DNA from 2 places in the Burkholderia sp. BCC1999 genome. Region 1 is predicted to be linked to the other one. Evidence: riboswitches for the same ligand, from Rfam matches in the RefSeq annotation. Region 1 holds a riboswitch; the other holds the start of a gene.

Region 1 (5,719 bases):
GGCCCGATGCGACCGGCGTCGGCTGGGTGTACGAGTACGCGCTCGTCGATCGCACCGGCCATCACGATCTCGGGCAACTGCGCGCGCTCAACGACTGGTTCCTGAAGTTCGAGCTGAAGGCGGTGCCGGACGTCTCGGAAGTCGCGAGCATCGGCGGCATGGTGCGCCAGTACCAGGTCGTGCTCGATCCCGACAAGCTGCGCGCCTACGGCATCACGCAGGGCGCGGTCGCGGATGCGCTGCGTCAGGCCAACCAGGAATCCGGCGGGTCGGTCGTCGAGCTGGCCGAGTCGGAGTACATGGTGCGTTCGTCCGGCTACCTGCGCACGCTCGATGACTTCCGCCATGTCGTGCTGCGCACCGACGACGCGGGTACGCCCGTGCTGCTCGGCGACGTCGCGCGCATCCAGGTCGGCCCGGCGATGCGACGCGGGATCGCCGAGTTGAACGGGCAGGGCGAGGTGGCGGGCGGCGTCGTCGTGATGCGCTCGGGCAAGAACGCACTGACGACGATCGATGCGGTGAAGGCGAAGCTCGCCGGCCTGAAGCGTTCGCTGCCGCCCGGCGTCGAGATCGTCACGACCTATGATCGTTCGCAACTGATCGAGCGCGCCGTCGGCAACCTGAAGGACAAGCTGATCGAGGAATTCGTCATCGTCGGGATCGTCTGCGCGGTGTTCCTGTTCCATCTGCGCAGCGCGTTCGTCGCGATCCTGTCGCTGCCGCTCGGCGTGCTGGCCGCGTTCATCGTGATGCGCTACCAGGGCGTGAACGCGAACCTGATGTCGCTCGGCGGGATCGCGATCGCGATCGGCGCGATGATCGACGCGGCGATCGTGATGATCGAGAACGCGCACAAGCATCTGGAAGCGTACGACCACGCGCATCCGGGCGAGCCGCTCACGGTCGCGCGCCGCTGGGAGCTCGTTGCGGCGTCGGCGGCGGAAGTCGGGCCCGCGCTGTTCTTCTCGCTGCTGATCATCACGCTGTCGTTCATTCCGGTGTTTTCGCTGGAAGGGCAGGAGGGCAAGCTGTTCGCGCCGCTGGCGTTCACGAAGACCTATACGATCGCCGCGGCCGCCGGGTTGTCGGTCACGCTGGTGCCGGTGCTGATGGGCTATCTCGTGCGCGGCCGCATTCCGCACGAACACGCGAACCCGATCAACCGCGTGCTGATCCGCCTGTACCGGCCACTGCTCGAGGCGACGCTGCGGCGCCCGTGGTTCGCGATCGGCGTCGCGGTCGTCGCGCTCGTGCTGACGGCCATGCCGTTGTCGCGGCTCGGCGGCGAATTCATGCCGCCGCTCGACGAAGGCGACCTGCTGTACATGCCGACCGCGCTGCCGGGCATTTCGGCGGACAAGGCGAGCGAGCTGCTGCAGCAGACCGACCGGCTGATCAAGACCGTGCCCGAGGTCGACACGGTGTTCGGCAAATCGGGTCGCGCCGATACCGCGACCGATCCCGCGCCGCTCGAGATGTTCGAGACGACGATTCGCTTCAAGCCGCGCAGCGCGTGGCGGCCCGGCATGACGCCGGAGAAGCTCGTCGACGAACTCGACCGGACGGTGAAGGTGCCAGGTCTGTCGAACGTGTGGGTGCCGCCGATCCGCAACCGGCTCGACATGCTATCCACCGGGATCAAGACGCCGGTCGGCGTGAAGATTTCCGGGCCTGACCTGGCCGGCATCGACGCGATCGCGAAGCAGGTCGAGGCCGCGGTGAAGCCCGTGCCGGGTGTCACCTCCGCGCTCGCGGAGCGGCTGAACGGCGGCCGCTACATCGACGTCGACATCGACCGGCTCGCCGCCGCGCGCTACGGGCTGTCGGTGGCCGATATCCAGTCGGTCGTGTCGTCGGCGGTCGGCGGCGACGATGTCGGTGAAGTGATCGCGGGGCGCGAGCGCTTTCCGATCAACATCCGCTATCCGCGCGAGATCCGCGATTCGCTCGAGAACCTGCGGCAACTGCCGGTTGTCACCGCGCGCGGCGCGCAGATCCGCCTCGGCGACGTCGCGCGCATCGACATCGCCGACGGGCCGCCGATGATTCGCAGCGAGAACGCGCGGCTGTCCGGCTATGTGTACGTCGATCTCCGCGGCGTCGACCTGAGCACGGCGGTCCGTGCCATGCAGCAGGCCGTCGCGCAACAGGTCGCGTTGCCGCCCGGCTATTCGATCGCGTGGTCGGGGCAGTTCGAGTATCTCGAACGCGCGGCGGCGACGTTGCGCACCGTCGTGCCCGTCACGCTCGTCGTGATCTTCGTGCTGCTGTTCCTCACGTTCGACTCGGCGGCCGACGCGCTGCTGCTGATGTCGACGGTGCCGTTCGCGCTGGTCGGCGGCTTCTGGCTCGTGTGGGCGCTCGGCCATGCGGTGTCGGTCGCGACGTCGGTCGGCTTCATCGCGCTCGCGGGCGTGGCCGCCGAGTTCGGCGTCGTGATGCTGCTGTACCTGAAGGGCGCGCTGCAGCGCCGGCTCGATGCCGGTGAACCGCTGACCGATGCGGTGCTGCTCGACGCGATCCGCGAAGGCGCGGTGCTGCGCGTGCGGCCGAAGGCAATGACGGTCGCCGTCGTGCTCGCCGGGCTCGTGCCGATCATGGTCGGCCACGGCGCCGGCTCCGAAGTCATGCAGCGTATCGCCGCGCCGATGGTCGGCGGCATGGTCACGGCGCCGCTGCTGTCGATGTTCGTCATTCCCGCCGCGTGGCTCCTGCTTCAGCGCCGTCGTGCGCGAAGCGCGGGCCGGGCGCGGCATTCCGATGCAGTTCCTTCCGGCACGAACGTGCCATCCATCCCAACCGGAGAATCACGATGAAGATGAATCAATTGATCGCCACCGCAACCGCCGTCGTCGCGCTCGGCGTTGCCGCCGTACCGGCGTTTGCCGCCGGCGAGATGTCGGGCATGGACATGTCCGGCATGAAGATGTCGTCGGACGGTGCGGCCGATTCGACTGCCGCGCTGACCGATGCCGAAGTGAAGAAGGTCGATGCCGCGAGCGGCAAGATCACGCTGAAGCACGGCGCCCTCGACAACGTCGGGATGCCGGCGATGACGATGGCGTTCAAGGCGAAGGACGCCGCGATGCTCGCGCACGCGCATGCGGGCGACAAGGTGAAGGTGCGGATCGAGAAGGTCGACGGCACGCTGACGATCGTCAAGCTCGTCAAGGGTTCCTGATCGTCCGGGGCGGGCGCAACCGTCGCCCGCATCCTGCACCTTGAAGCGCGCCGCGCCGACGTGTCCGTCGGCCGGCGCGCCCGGTCCTGGCGTCAGTACGTCAGCGCACAAGCGTCAGGACCAGATACCCTGCATAACCCGCGCCGTTCGCGAGCAACGCCCAGATCGCGAGCCCGCGCGTACGCGCGTTGAAGCGCAACCATGCAGCCGCCGCGAGCGTGATGATCACGCCGGTCAGCACTTCGGGGCGCGGCTCCCACGGCGTCAGCATGATGCCGATCGCGGGCAGCAGCGTACCCTGGAACACCATCGCGCCGGTGATGTTGCCGAACGCGAGCGTGTCCTTCTTGCGGCGGATCCACAGCACGCTGTTGACCTTCTCCGGCAGTTCCGTCGCGATCGGCACGATGATCAGCGACAGCAGCAGCGCCGAGATGCCGAGCACCTGCGACACGCCTTCCACGCCGTGAATGAAGCCCTTCGCGCCGCCGATCAGCAGCGCGAGGCCGATCAGCAACTGCAGCGCGATCGTCGCAAGATTGGTCGGCAGGCCCACGCGCGACAGGAACATCGTGTGCGGCGCCTCGGTGCCGTGCCCGGCATCGACGAGCCGGGTCGACGCGCGGAACGTCATCACGACGTACATCACGTAGATGCCGACCAGCATTGCGGCGAGCAGCGCGCGCACGGCCCAGTTGTGATGCGGGACGAACATCGCCGCGGTGGCCAGCGAGAACGCGGCGAGGAAGTAGTTCATGTCGCGCACGAAGCCCGTGCGTTCCGGTGCGATCGTGCCGCGCAGCCCGCGCGAGCGGATCACGGCGAGTGTCATCAGGAACGTGGTGAGCGTCGCGAGCATCAGCGGTGCGCCGAGAATCGCGCCGACGCCGATTTCCTCGTTCACGGCCTGGTTCGCCGTGCCGCCGGCCAGGGCGAGCAGCGGCACCATCGTTTCGGGCAGCGCCGTGCCGACGGCCGCGAACAGCGAACCGGTCACGCCTTCGGAAATCTTCAGGCGTTCGCCGAGATGTTCGAGCGCATTGGTGAAGACCTCGGCCGCGATGAGGATGACGATCAGCATGAACGCCAGTTCGAGGAGCATGAAGGTCATGCGGCACCTCCGCAGGCACGTGGAGGGCGGGCGGGGGAGCGCGGGGACAAGACGGCGGGGAACATGGGGACTCCGTGGTCGGACGCTGAAGAACCATGGCGCATCCGCCGACGTCCGACCAGGAACGACGCGATGCGCCCATGGTCTCGCCAGGCCGATCAGGCTGAACGCGCCACGGCCACAGGCCGAGTGTGTTGACGCGTTCGCTTTCCGGGGACGGAAAGCAGGCTACTCCCCAAAGACGAAGGGCAGTCTAGCCGAGCGGATTTCTTTCGACAAGCCTTCACTTCAAAAAAATATACCCCTCTCCCCTATAGGGGAAGCCTTCCGGATATATACTCCCCTTCCCTATTCAGGAGCCCGTCGTCGATGAGCCATACCGTCCGTGAAAAACAGAAGTTGCTGAACCGCGTGCGTCGAATCAAGGGCCAGGTCGAGGCCATCGAGCGCGCGCTCGGGGACGAGCGCGGCTGCAACGAGGTCCTGCAATTGATCACGAGTTGCCGCGGCGCAATGAACGGGTTGCTGGCCGTCGTGCTGGAAGACCACATTCGCGAGCATCTGGTCGATGCGCACGAACCTGACGCACACGAAGGCAGCGCGACCGAGCAGCTGATCGACGTGGTGCATAGCTATTTCAAGTAATCGGGGCAGAGCATGAATGCTTTCCGGGATGACGCGTTCGGCGCGGGGCATGACCATATCTTCCTCGGCGATGCGCACGAGCAGAACGAACGGAAGACGTGGATGGTCATCGGCCTGTGCTCGGCGATGATGGTGGCCGAGATCGTCGGCGGCACGCTGTTCGGATCGCTCGCGCTCGTCGCCGACGGGTTGCACATGTCGACGCACGCAGGCGCGATGCTGATCGCCGCGCTGGCCTATACCTATGCGCGCAAGCATGCGGACGATCCGCGCTTCGTGTTCGGCACCGGCAAGCTGGGCGACCTGGCCGGCTTCACGAGCGCGATCGTGCTGGCGATGATCGCGATCCTGATCGGCTACGAGGCGATTGCGCGTCTGCTTGCGCCCGTTCCCATTCATTTCGGCGAAGCGATTCCGATTGCCGTGCTGGGGCTCGCGGTGAACCTCGCCAGCGTGTGGCTGCTGAGCGGCGGCCATCACCATGGGCATGGCCATGACCATGGGCACGGTCATCATCATGGGCACGACCACGATCACGATCACGACGATGATGACCATCACGCGCATCACGATCACGGTTCGCAAACGGCGGCCCATCGCGACCACAACATCCGGTCGGCCTACGTTCACGTGATCGCCGACGCGGCCGTGTCGGTGCTGGCCATCGTCGGCCTGCTGCTCGCCCGCGCGTTCGGCTGGGTCTGGATGGATCCCGTCGCGGGCATTATCGGCGCGCTCGTGATCGCGAACTGGTCGTACGGGCTGATGCGCGATACGGG
Region 2 (5,719 bases), on a different contig from region 1:
CCGAGCCGCTCGTGATCTTCTCCTCGATCGCGACGAGCTTGCCGGCGACCAGTGCGAACAGGTAGCTCGGCTTGCGGAACGGGTCTTCCCACTTCGCGAAGTGGCGGCCGTCGGGCAGGTCGCCCGAATCGACGAGGTTGCCGTTCGACAGCAACACCGGGTACGCGGCCTTGTCGGCGCGCAGCGTGACGATGTACGACGCCATCACGTCGGGGCGGTCGAGGAAGTAGGTGATGCGGCGAAAGCCTTCGGCTTCGCACTGCGTGAAGAAGTTGCCGCTCGACACGTAGAGGCCAGACAGCGTCGTATTCTGGTCGGGTGCGCATGCGCTTTCGAGCGTCAGCTCGAACGCATCGGGCACGTTCTCGACCGTCAGCCCGTGCTCGTGCGCGCGCACGGCGCCATGCGGAGCGCCGTCCAGCCATGCGCCGACGAATTCGAGCGCTTCGCCCATCAGCTCCAGGTGCGGCGCGGGCGCGGCATCCGGATTGCGGCGCACGCGCATCGTATTCCTGACGATCGTGCGGGCCGGCGCGAGATCGAATTCGAGCGCGACGGAATCGATGAGGAAGGCCGGCGGCGTGTAGTCGGCGCGGCGGATCACGGTGGAGGAGGCGTTGTCGGACATGGTCGTCGAGATCGGTGGAGTGGGGGGGGCGGGCCCGTCACGCGGGCCAGGCGAACCGGGCCATTGTACAAAGGCTTGCGGCTGCGTGCCGGGCGAACTTTTTACCGCTTCCGGCAGTCCGCGTATTATCGGCATCCCGTTACGGTTCGCGCGGTGCGACGAACGGGTGACGGATCGACGAGGATCAACATGAAACGCGATTGGATTTTTCGCGGTGCGGGCTGGGCGGCGGCGCTGTGCGTGGCGCTGCTGACGGGCTGCACCAGCTATGTGACGACCCAGGTCACGGCCTTCTCCGACTGGAGCGGCAGCGACGCGACACGCACCTATGCGTTCACGCGCACCGATGCGCAGAAGAACAGCATCGAGCAGTCGACCTACGAGCCGATCGTCGCGAACGAGCTGTCCGCGTATGCGTTCCGGCAGGTGCCGCCGGCGCAGGCGCGCTATCTCGTCGGGCTGACCTATGCGGTCGGCAGCGATCTCGTGACGGTGCCGCAGCCGGTCTACTACGACCCGTGGTTCGCGCCGGGGCCGTACTGGCGGCGCGGGCCGTGGGGCCCGTGGGGTCCCTGGGGGCCGATGCCGGCCGGCTATGTCGCGCAGACGTACCAGGTGTTCGACTACACGCTCGGTATCCGCATCACCGAGCGGGCGACGGGCAAGGAGGTGTACAACGTGTCCGCGCGCACGACCGGCGACAACGGCACGCTGCTGTACGCGATGCCGTTCCTCGCGCGTAGCGCGCTCGCCGATTTCCCGCTGTCGAACGGCGCGGTCCGCTCGGTCCGGCTGCCGGTCGACAAGCGCGGCGGGCCGGCGGCGCCGGCCGCCAACGAACGCGCGGTGCCGGTTGCACCGGCCTCGGGCGTGGCCGTCGCGAAATAACGCGGTATTCATTTCGGCGCGGCCGTCCGGCCGCGCCGGCCATCCCTTTCCGTCAGACCCCGATACCCAGCAGCGCCAGCGCGCCGAGCACGACGAACAGCACGGCTGCGATCCCGTGCACGAGCTTGGTCGGCAGGCGGTGCGCGAAGCGGTCGCCGAGCAGGATCGCCGGCACGTTCGCGAGCATCATCCCGAACGTCGTGCCGGCCACCACGCCGATGTAGTCCTGGAAGCGCGCAGCCAGCGCGACGGTCGCGATCTGTGTCTTGTCGCCCATTTCCGCGAGGAAGAACGCGACGAGCGTCGCGCCGAACACGCCGAGCCGCGAACGGTTGGCGTTGGCTTCGTCGGCGTCGAGCTTGTCCGGCACGAGAATCCACAACCCCATCGCGATGAACGAGAACGCGAGCGCCCAGCGCATGATCGACGGCGTGACGAGCGCGCCGAGCCATTCGCCGAGTGCGCCGGCGAAACCGTGGTTCACGAGTGTCGCGACGAGCACACCGAGAATGATCGGCACCGGCTTGCGATAGCGCGCGGCCAGGACGAGGGAAAGCAATTGGGTCTTGTCGCCGATTTCAGCGAGGGCGACGGCGCCGGTGGAGATCAGGAAGGCTTGGGACACGGATGGGGTTCCACGGGCCGGTGTTGTGCGTGCGAGCGACGATCCACGGCGCGCCGGGCCCTGATGCGGCGCACTGTGAACCATCGGTCTCGCCAGGCCTAGGTGGCTGCGTCCGCCATGGCCGTACGGCCAAGTCTGTTGACGGACGCCTCCGTCACGATGCGCGCCGGGGGCGCGGGACATCGAGCGGAGCGGCTACTCCCCAATGAGCGGCGAATTCTAGCACGGCGCATTGCGTGCTGGAAGGCGGTCGGGCAGGGTGTCGGGGCCCGATCCGCGTCCGGCTGCCCGGCAGGCGCGGCGGCGAATGTGCCGCGCCGGCCGGGACAGCGTTCCGGCGGGCCGTTACCGTTACCGTTACGCGGCGGCCGGGCGGCGCGCGGCGCCGCGCTCGTGGACGAGCTCGCCGGCCGCGTAGGTGCGGTACACCGCGCGGTCGTCGCCGAGCAGTGCGAACGCGAACAGCAGTTCCTCGAGCGAATCCGCGCGCTTCGTGCGCCGCGCCAGCAGCGGCGTGGCCTGCGGGTCGAGCACGACGAAGTCGGCCTCGGTGCGCGGCTTGAGCGTGCCGACCGTGTCGGCGAGGTCGAGCGCCTGCGCGGCGCCGGCCGTCGCGAGCCAGAACATCCGCGTCGCGGTCAGGTGGTGGCCCGACAGCCGCGCGACCTTGTGCGCCTCGTTCATCGTCTGCAGCATCGAGAACGACGTGCCGCCGCCGACGTCGGTCGCGAGCGTGACGGGCACGTCGTGTTCGCCGGCCTTGTCGAAGTCGAACAGCCCGCTGCCGAGGAAGAAGTTGGACGTCGGGCAGTGCGCGACGACGGTGCGCGTCTCGGCCATCCGGCGGCGGTCCTCGTCGTCGAGGTGGATGCAGTGGCCGTACACCGCGCGCGGACGCAGCAGACCGTAGCGGTCATAGATGTCGAGATAGCTGCGATGGCCCGGGAACAGCTCGGCCACCCATTTCACTTCGTCGACGTTTTCCGCGACGTGGCTCTGCACGAACACGTCCGGATGGCGGCGCGCGAGTTCGCCGCACGCTTCGAGCTGGGCCTCGGTCGACGTCGGTGCGAAGCGCGGCGTGAGCGCGTACATCTGGCGGCCCTTGCCATGCCAGCGGTCGATCAGCTCGGCGCTGTCGTCATAACCCGATTGCGCGGTGTCGCGCAGGAACTCGGGGCAGTTGCGGTCCATCAGCACCTTGCCCGCGATCATCCGCAGGTCGCGCGCGTCGCTCGCCGCGAACAGGGCATCGGCCGACTGCTTGTGCACCGTGCAGTAGACGAGCGCGCTCGTCGTGCCGCACGCAAGCAGTTCGTCGACGAAGAAATCGGCGACTTCGCGTGCATGCTCGGGGTCGCCGAACTGGCGCTCGGTCGGGAACGTGTACTTGTCGAGCCACGGCAGCAGGCCCGGCGCCGGCGACGCGATCATGTCCGTCTGCGGATAGTGGATGTGCGTGTCGATGAAGCCGGGCACGATCAGCTTGTCGCTCAGGTCGTGGACGACCGCGTCGCGCGCGAGCGTCGCCGCGAGCTGTGCATACGGGCCGGCCGCGACGACCTTGCCGTCAGCGACGATCAGGAGGCCGTCGGTCTCGTGGTTCGCGGCCTGGCTCGATTGCGCCGGGTCGCCGTTGAAGGTCAGCAGCTGGGAACGGAAAGCGGTTTGCGTCATGACGAATGGTCCTGCATCAAGGTAAGGCGAACAGAAGAAAGCGATCGACGCCGCACGGGGGCGGGACGGTGCTTCGCGAGCGGTTGCGGCACGCTGCGTGCGGCACGACCGAAGGCGAGTGCGCGGGCGAACGTGGCGGCCGAAGCCGCCAGCCAGTGGTTGCCGGCTAACCTCGCAGCCGTTGCGCTCGTGACCGATGCGGCGGCGAACGGAACGGCACACCGCGACGGCAGGCACGAGCGGGCGACGACGAACCGTGCCGTCGCCACGCGCGCACGCCCGCGACCGGCCCGGCGCAAGGCCGAACCGGTGGTCGCGAAGCGGATGCCGTGTCTCATCTGTCTAGCGTTCCTCGATGCGGGCCGTCACGCGGCCTGCCAGTACGCGTCGAGGCGCGCGTACAGTGCGTCGCGCTGCGCCGGTTCGATGAACGACGCTTCGAAGCCGTTGCGGATCACCGCATGGACTTCGGCATCCGTGAGCTGCAGCCCTTCGGCCGTCGCGAAGTAGTTTTCATTGACGTAGCCGCCGAAATAGGCCGGATCGTCGGAGTTGATCGTCACCGCGACGCCGCGCTCGAGCAGCGCCTTCAGCGTGTGCTTCGCCATGTCGTCGAACACGCACAGCTTCAGGTTCGACAGCGGGCAGACGGTCAGCGCGGTGCGCGTTTTGGCGAGGCGTTCGACGAGCGCCGCGTCTTCGATGCTGCGCACGCCGTGGTCGATCCGGTCGACCTTCAGGACATCGAGCGCTTCGTAGATATAGGCGGGCGGCCCTTCCTCGCCCGCGTGTGCGACGAGCTTCAGCCCGAGCGCGCGCGCCTTCTCGAACACGCGCGCGAACTTGACGGGCGGATGGCCGAGCTCGGACGAGTCGAGGCCCACGCCGATCAGCCGGTGGCGATAGCGCTCGAACAGCGGCAATGCGGATTCGAACGTCGCGAGCGCGTCCTCTTCGGACAGGTGGCGCAGGAAGCACAGGATCAGCTTGCTCGACAGCCCGCGCTGTTCTGCATCGGCGAGTGCGCGCTCGATGCCCGCAACGACTGTCTCGATCGGCACGCCACGCTCGGTGTGCGTCTGCGGATCGAAGAACAGCTCGGTGTGGACGACGTTGTCGGCAAGCGCGCGTTCGCAATACGCGGCCGTCATGTCGTAGAAATCCTGCTCGGTCAGCAGCACGCTCGCGCCGGCGTAATAGATGTCGAGGAACGACTGCAGGTCGGTGAATGCGTACGCGGCGCGCAGCGCGTCGATCGAGTCGTACGCGAGCTTCACGCCGTTGCGCTGCGCGAGCGCAAAAATCAGTTCGGGCTCGAGCGAGCCTTCGATGTGGATGTGCAGCTCCGCTTTCGGCGCGCGGGCAATCTTGTCCTTGAATGTCGGGGTCATGGCGTCGTTCTTGGTCGGTCAGTAGGTAGGGGAAGCCGGTGCTGCCGCGTTCGTGTTCGCCTCGACGGCCTGCAGCAATTGCGCAGCCACCGAGATCGCGATCACTTCGGGCGCCTTGTCGATGATGCCTTCGACACCGATCGGGCAGCGCATCCGCGCGACCTGGGCCGGGTCGATGCCGATCGCCGCGAGGCGATGATCGAACTGCACGCGTTTGGCGTGCGAGCCGGTCATCCCGAAGTACGCATAGTCGCCGCGTCGCAGGATCCGCTCGGCCAGCACGAAATCGAGTGCGTGGTCGTGCGTCATCACGACGAAGTAGGACTGCGGCGGTGCCGCGTCGACCGCATCGGCCGGGGCAGCGGCCGCTTCGATCGCGAGGTTGCCGATGCCGGCGAGCGCGTCGGCCGGCGGGAACACCGCATCGGGCCCGTCGATCCAGCGCACGTGGCAAGGCAGCGTCGCCAGCACCTTCACGAGCGCGGTGCCGATGTGCCCGGCGCCGAACAG

Evidence for each region. A riboswitch is a leader RNA that binds a small molecule or an ion and turns the genes downstream of it on or off. The one in region 1 is predicted to bind manganese.
Region 2: it holds a riboswitch for manganese, as region 1 does, so the genes downstream of both, U5809_RS08405 (TMEM165/GDT1 family protein) here and U5809_RS18330 (sodium:calcium antiporter) in region 1, are expected to answer to the same signal.

The regions. Positions count from the first base shown of each region.
Region 1 is NZ_CAJPHP010000011.1:222,683-228,401, reverse strand. Features, by position in the region: gene U5809_RS18340 (efflux RND transporter permease subunit) at 1-2,819, shown strand, start outside; gene U5809_RS18335 (copper-binding protein) at 2,816-3,184, shown strand; gene U5809_RS18330 (sodium:calcium antiporter) at 3,285-4,295, opposite strand; yybP-ykoY riboswitch at 4,381-4,544, opposite strand; gene U5809_RS18325 (metal/formaldehyde-sensitive transcriptional repressor) at 4,665-4,940, shown strand; gene dmeF (CDF family Co(II)/Ni(II) efflux transporter DmeF) at 4,953-5,719, shown strand, end outside.
Region 2 is NZ_CAJPHP010000005.1:47,645-53,363, reverse strand. Features, by position in the region: gene pepN (aminopeptidase N) at 1-628, opposite strand, end outside; gene U5809_RS08410 (DUF4136 domain-containing protein) at 818-1,516, shown strand; gene U5809_RS08405 (TMEM165/GDT1 family protein) at 1,569-2,141, opposite strand; yybP-ykoY riboswitch at 2,220-2,357, opposite strand; gene guaD (guanine deaminase) at 2,499-3,818, opposite strand; gene U5809_RS08395 (hypothetical protein) at 3,815-4,156, opposite strand; gene U5809_RS08390 (adenosine deaminase) at 4,184-5,209, opposite strand; gene xdhC (xanthine dehydrogenase accessory protein XdhC) at 5,228-5,719, opposite strand, start outside.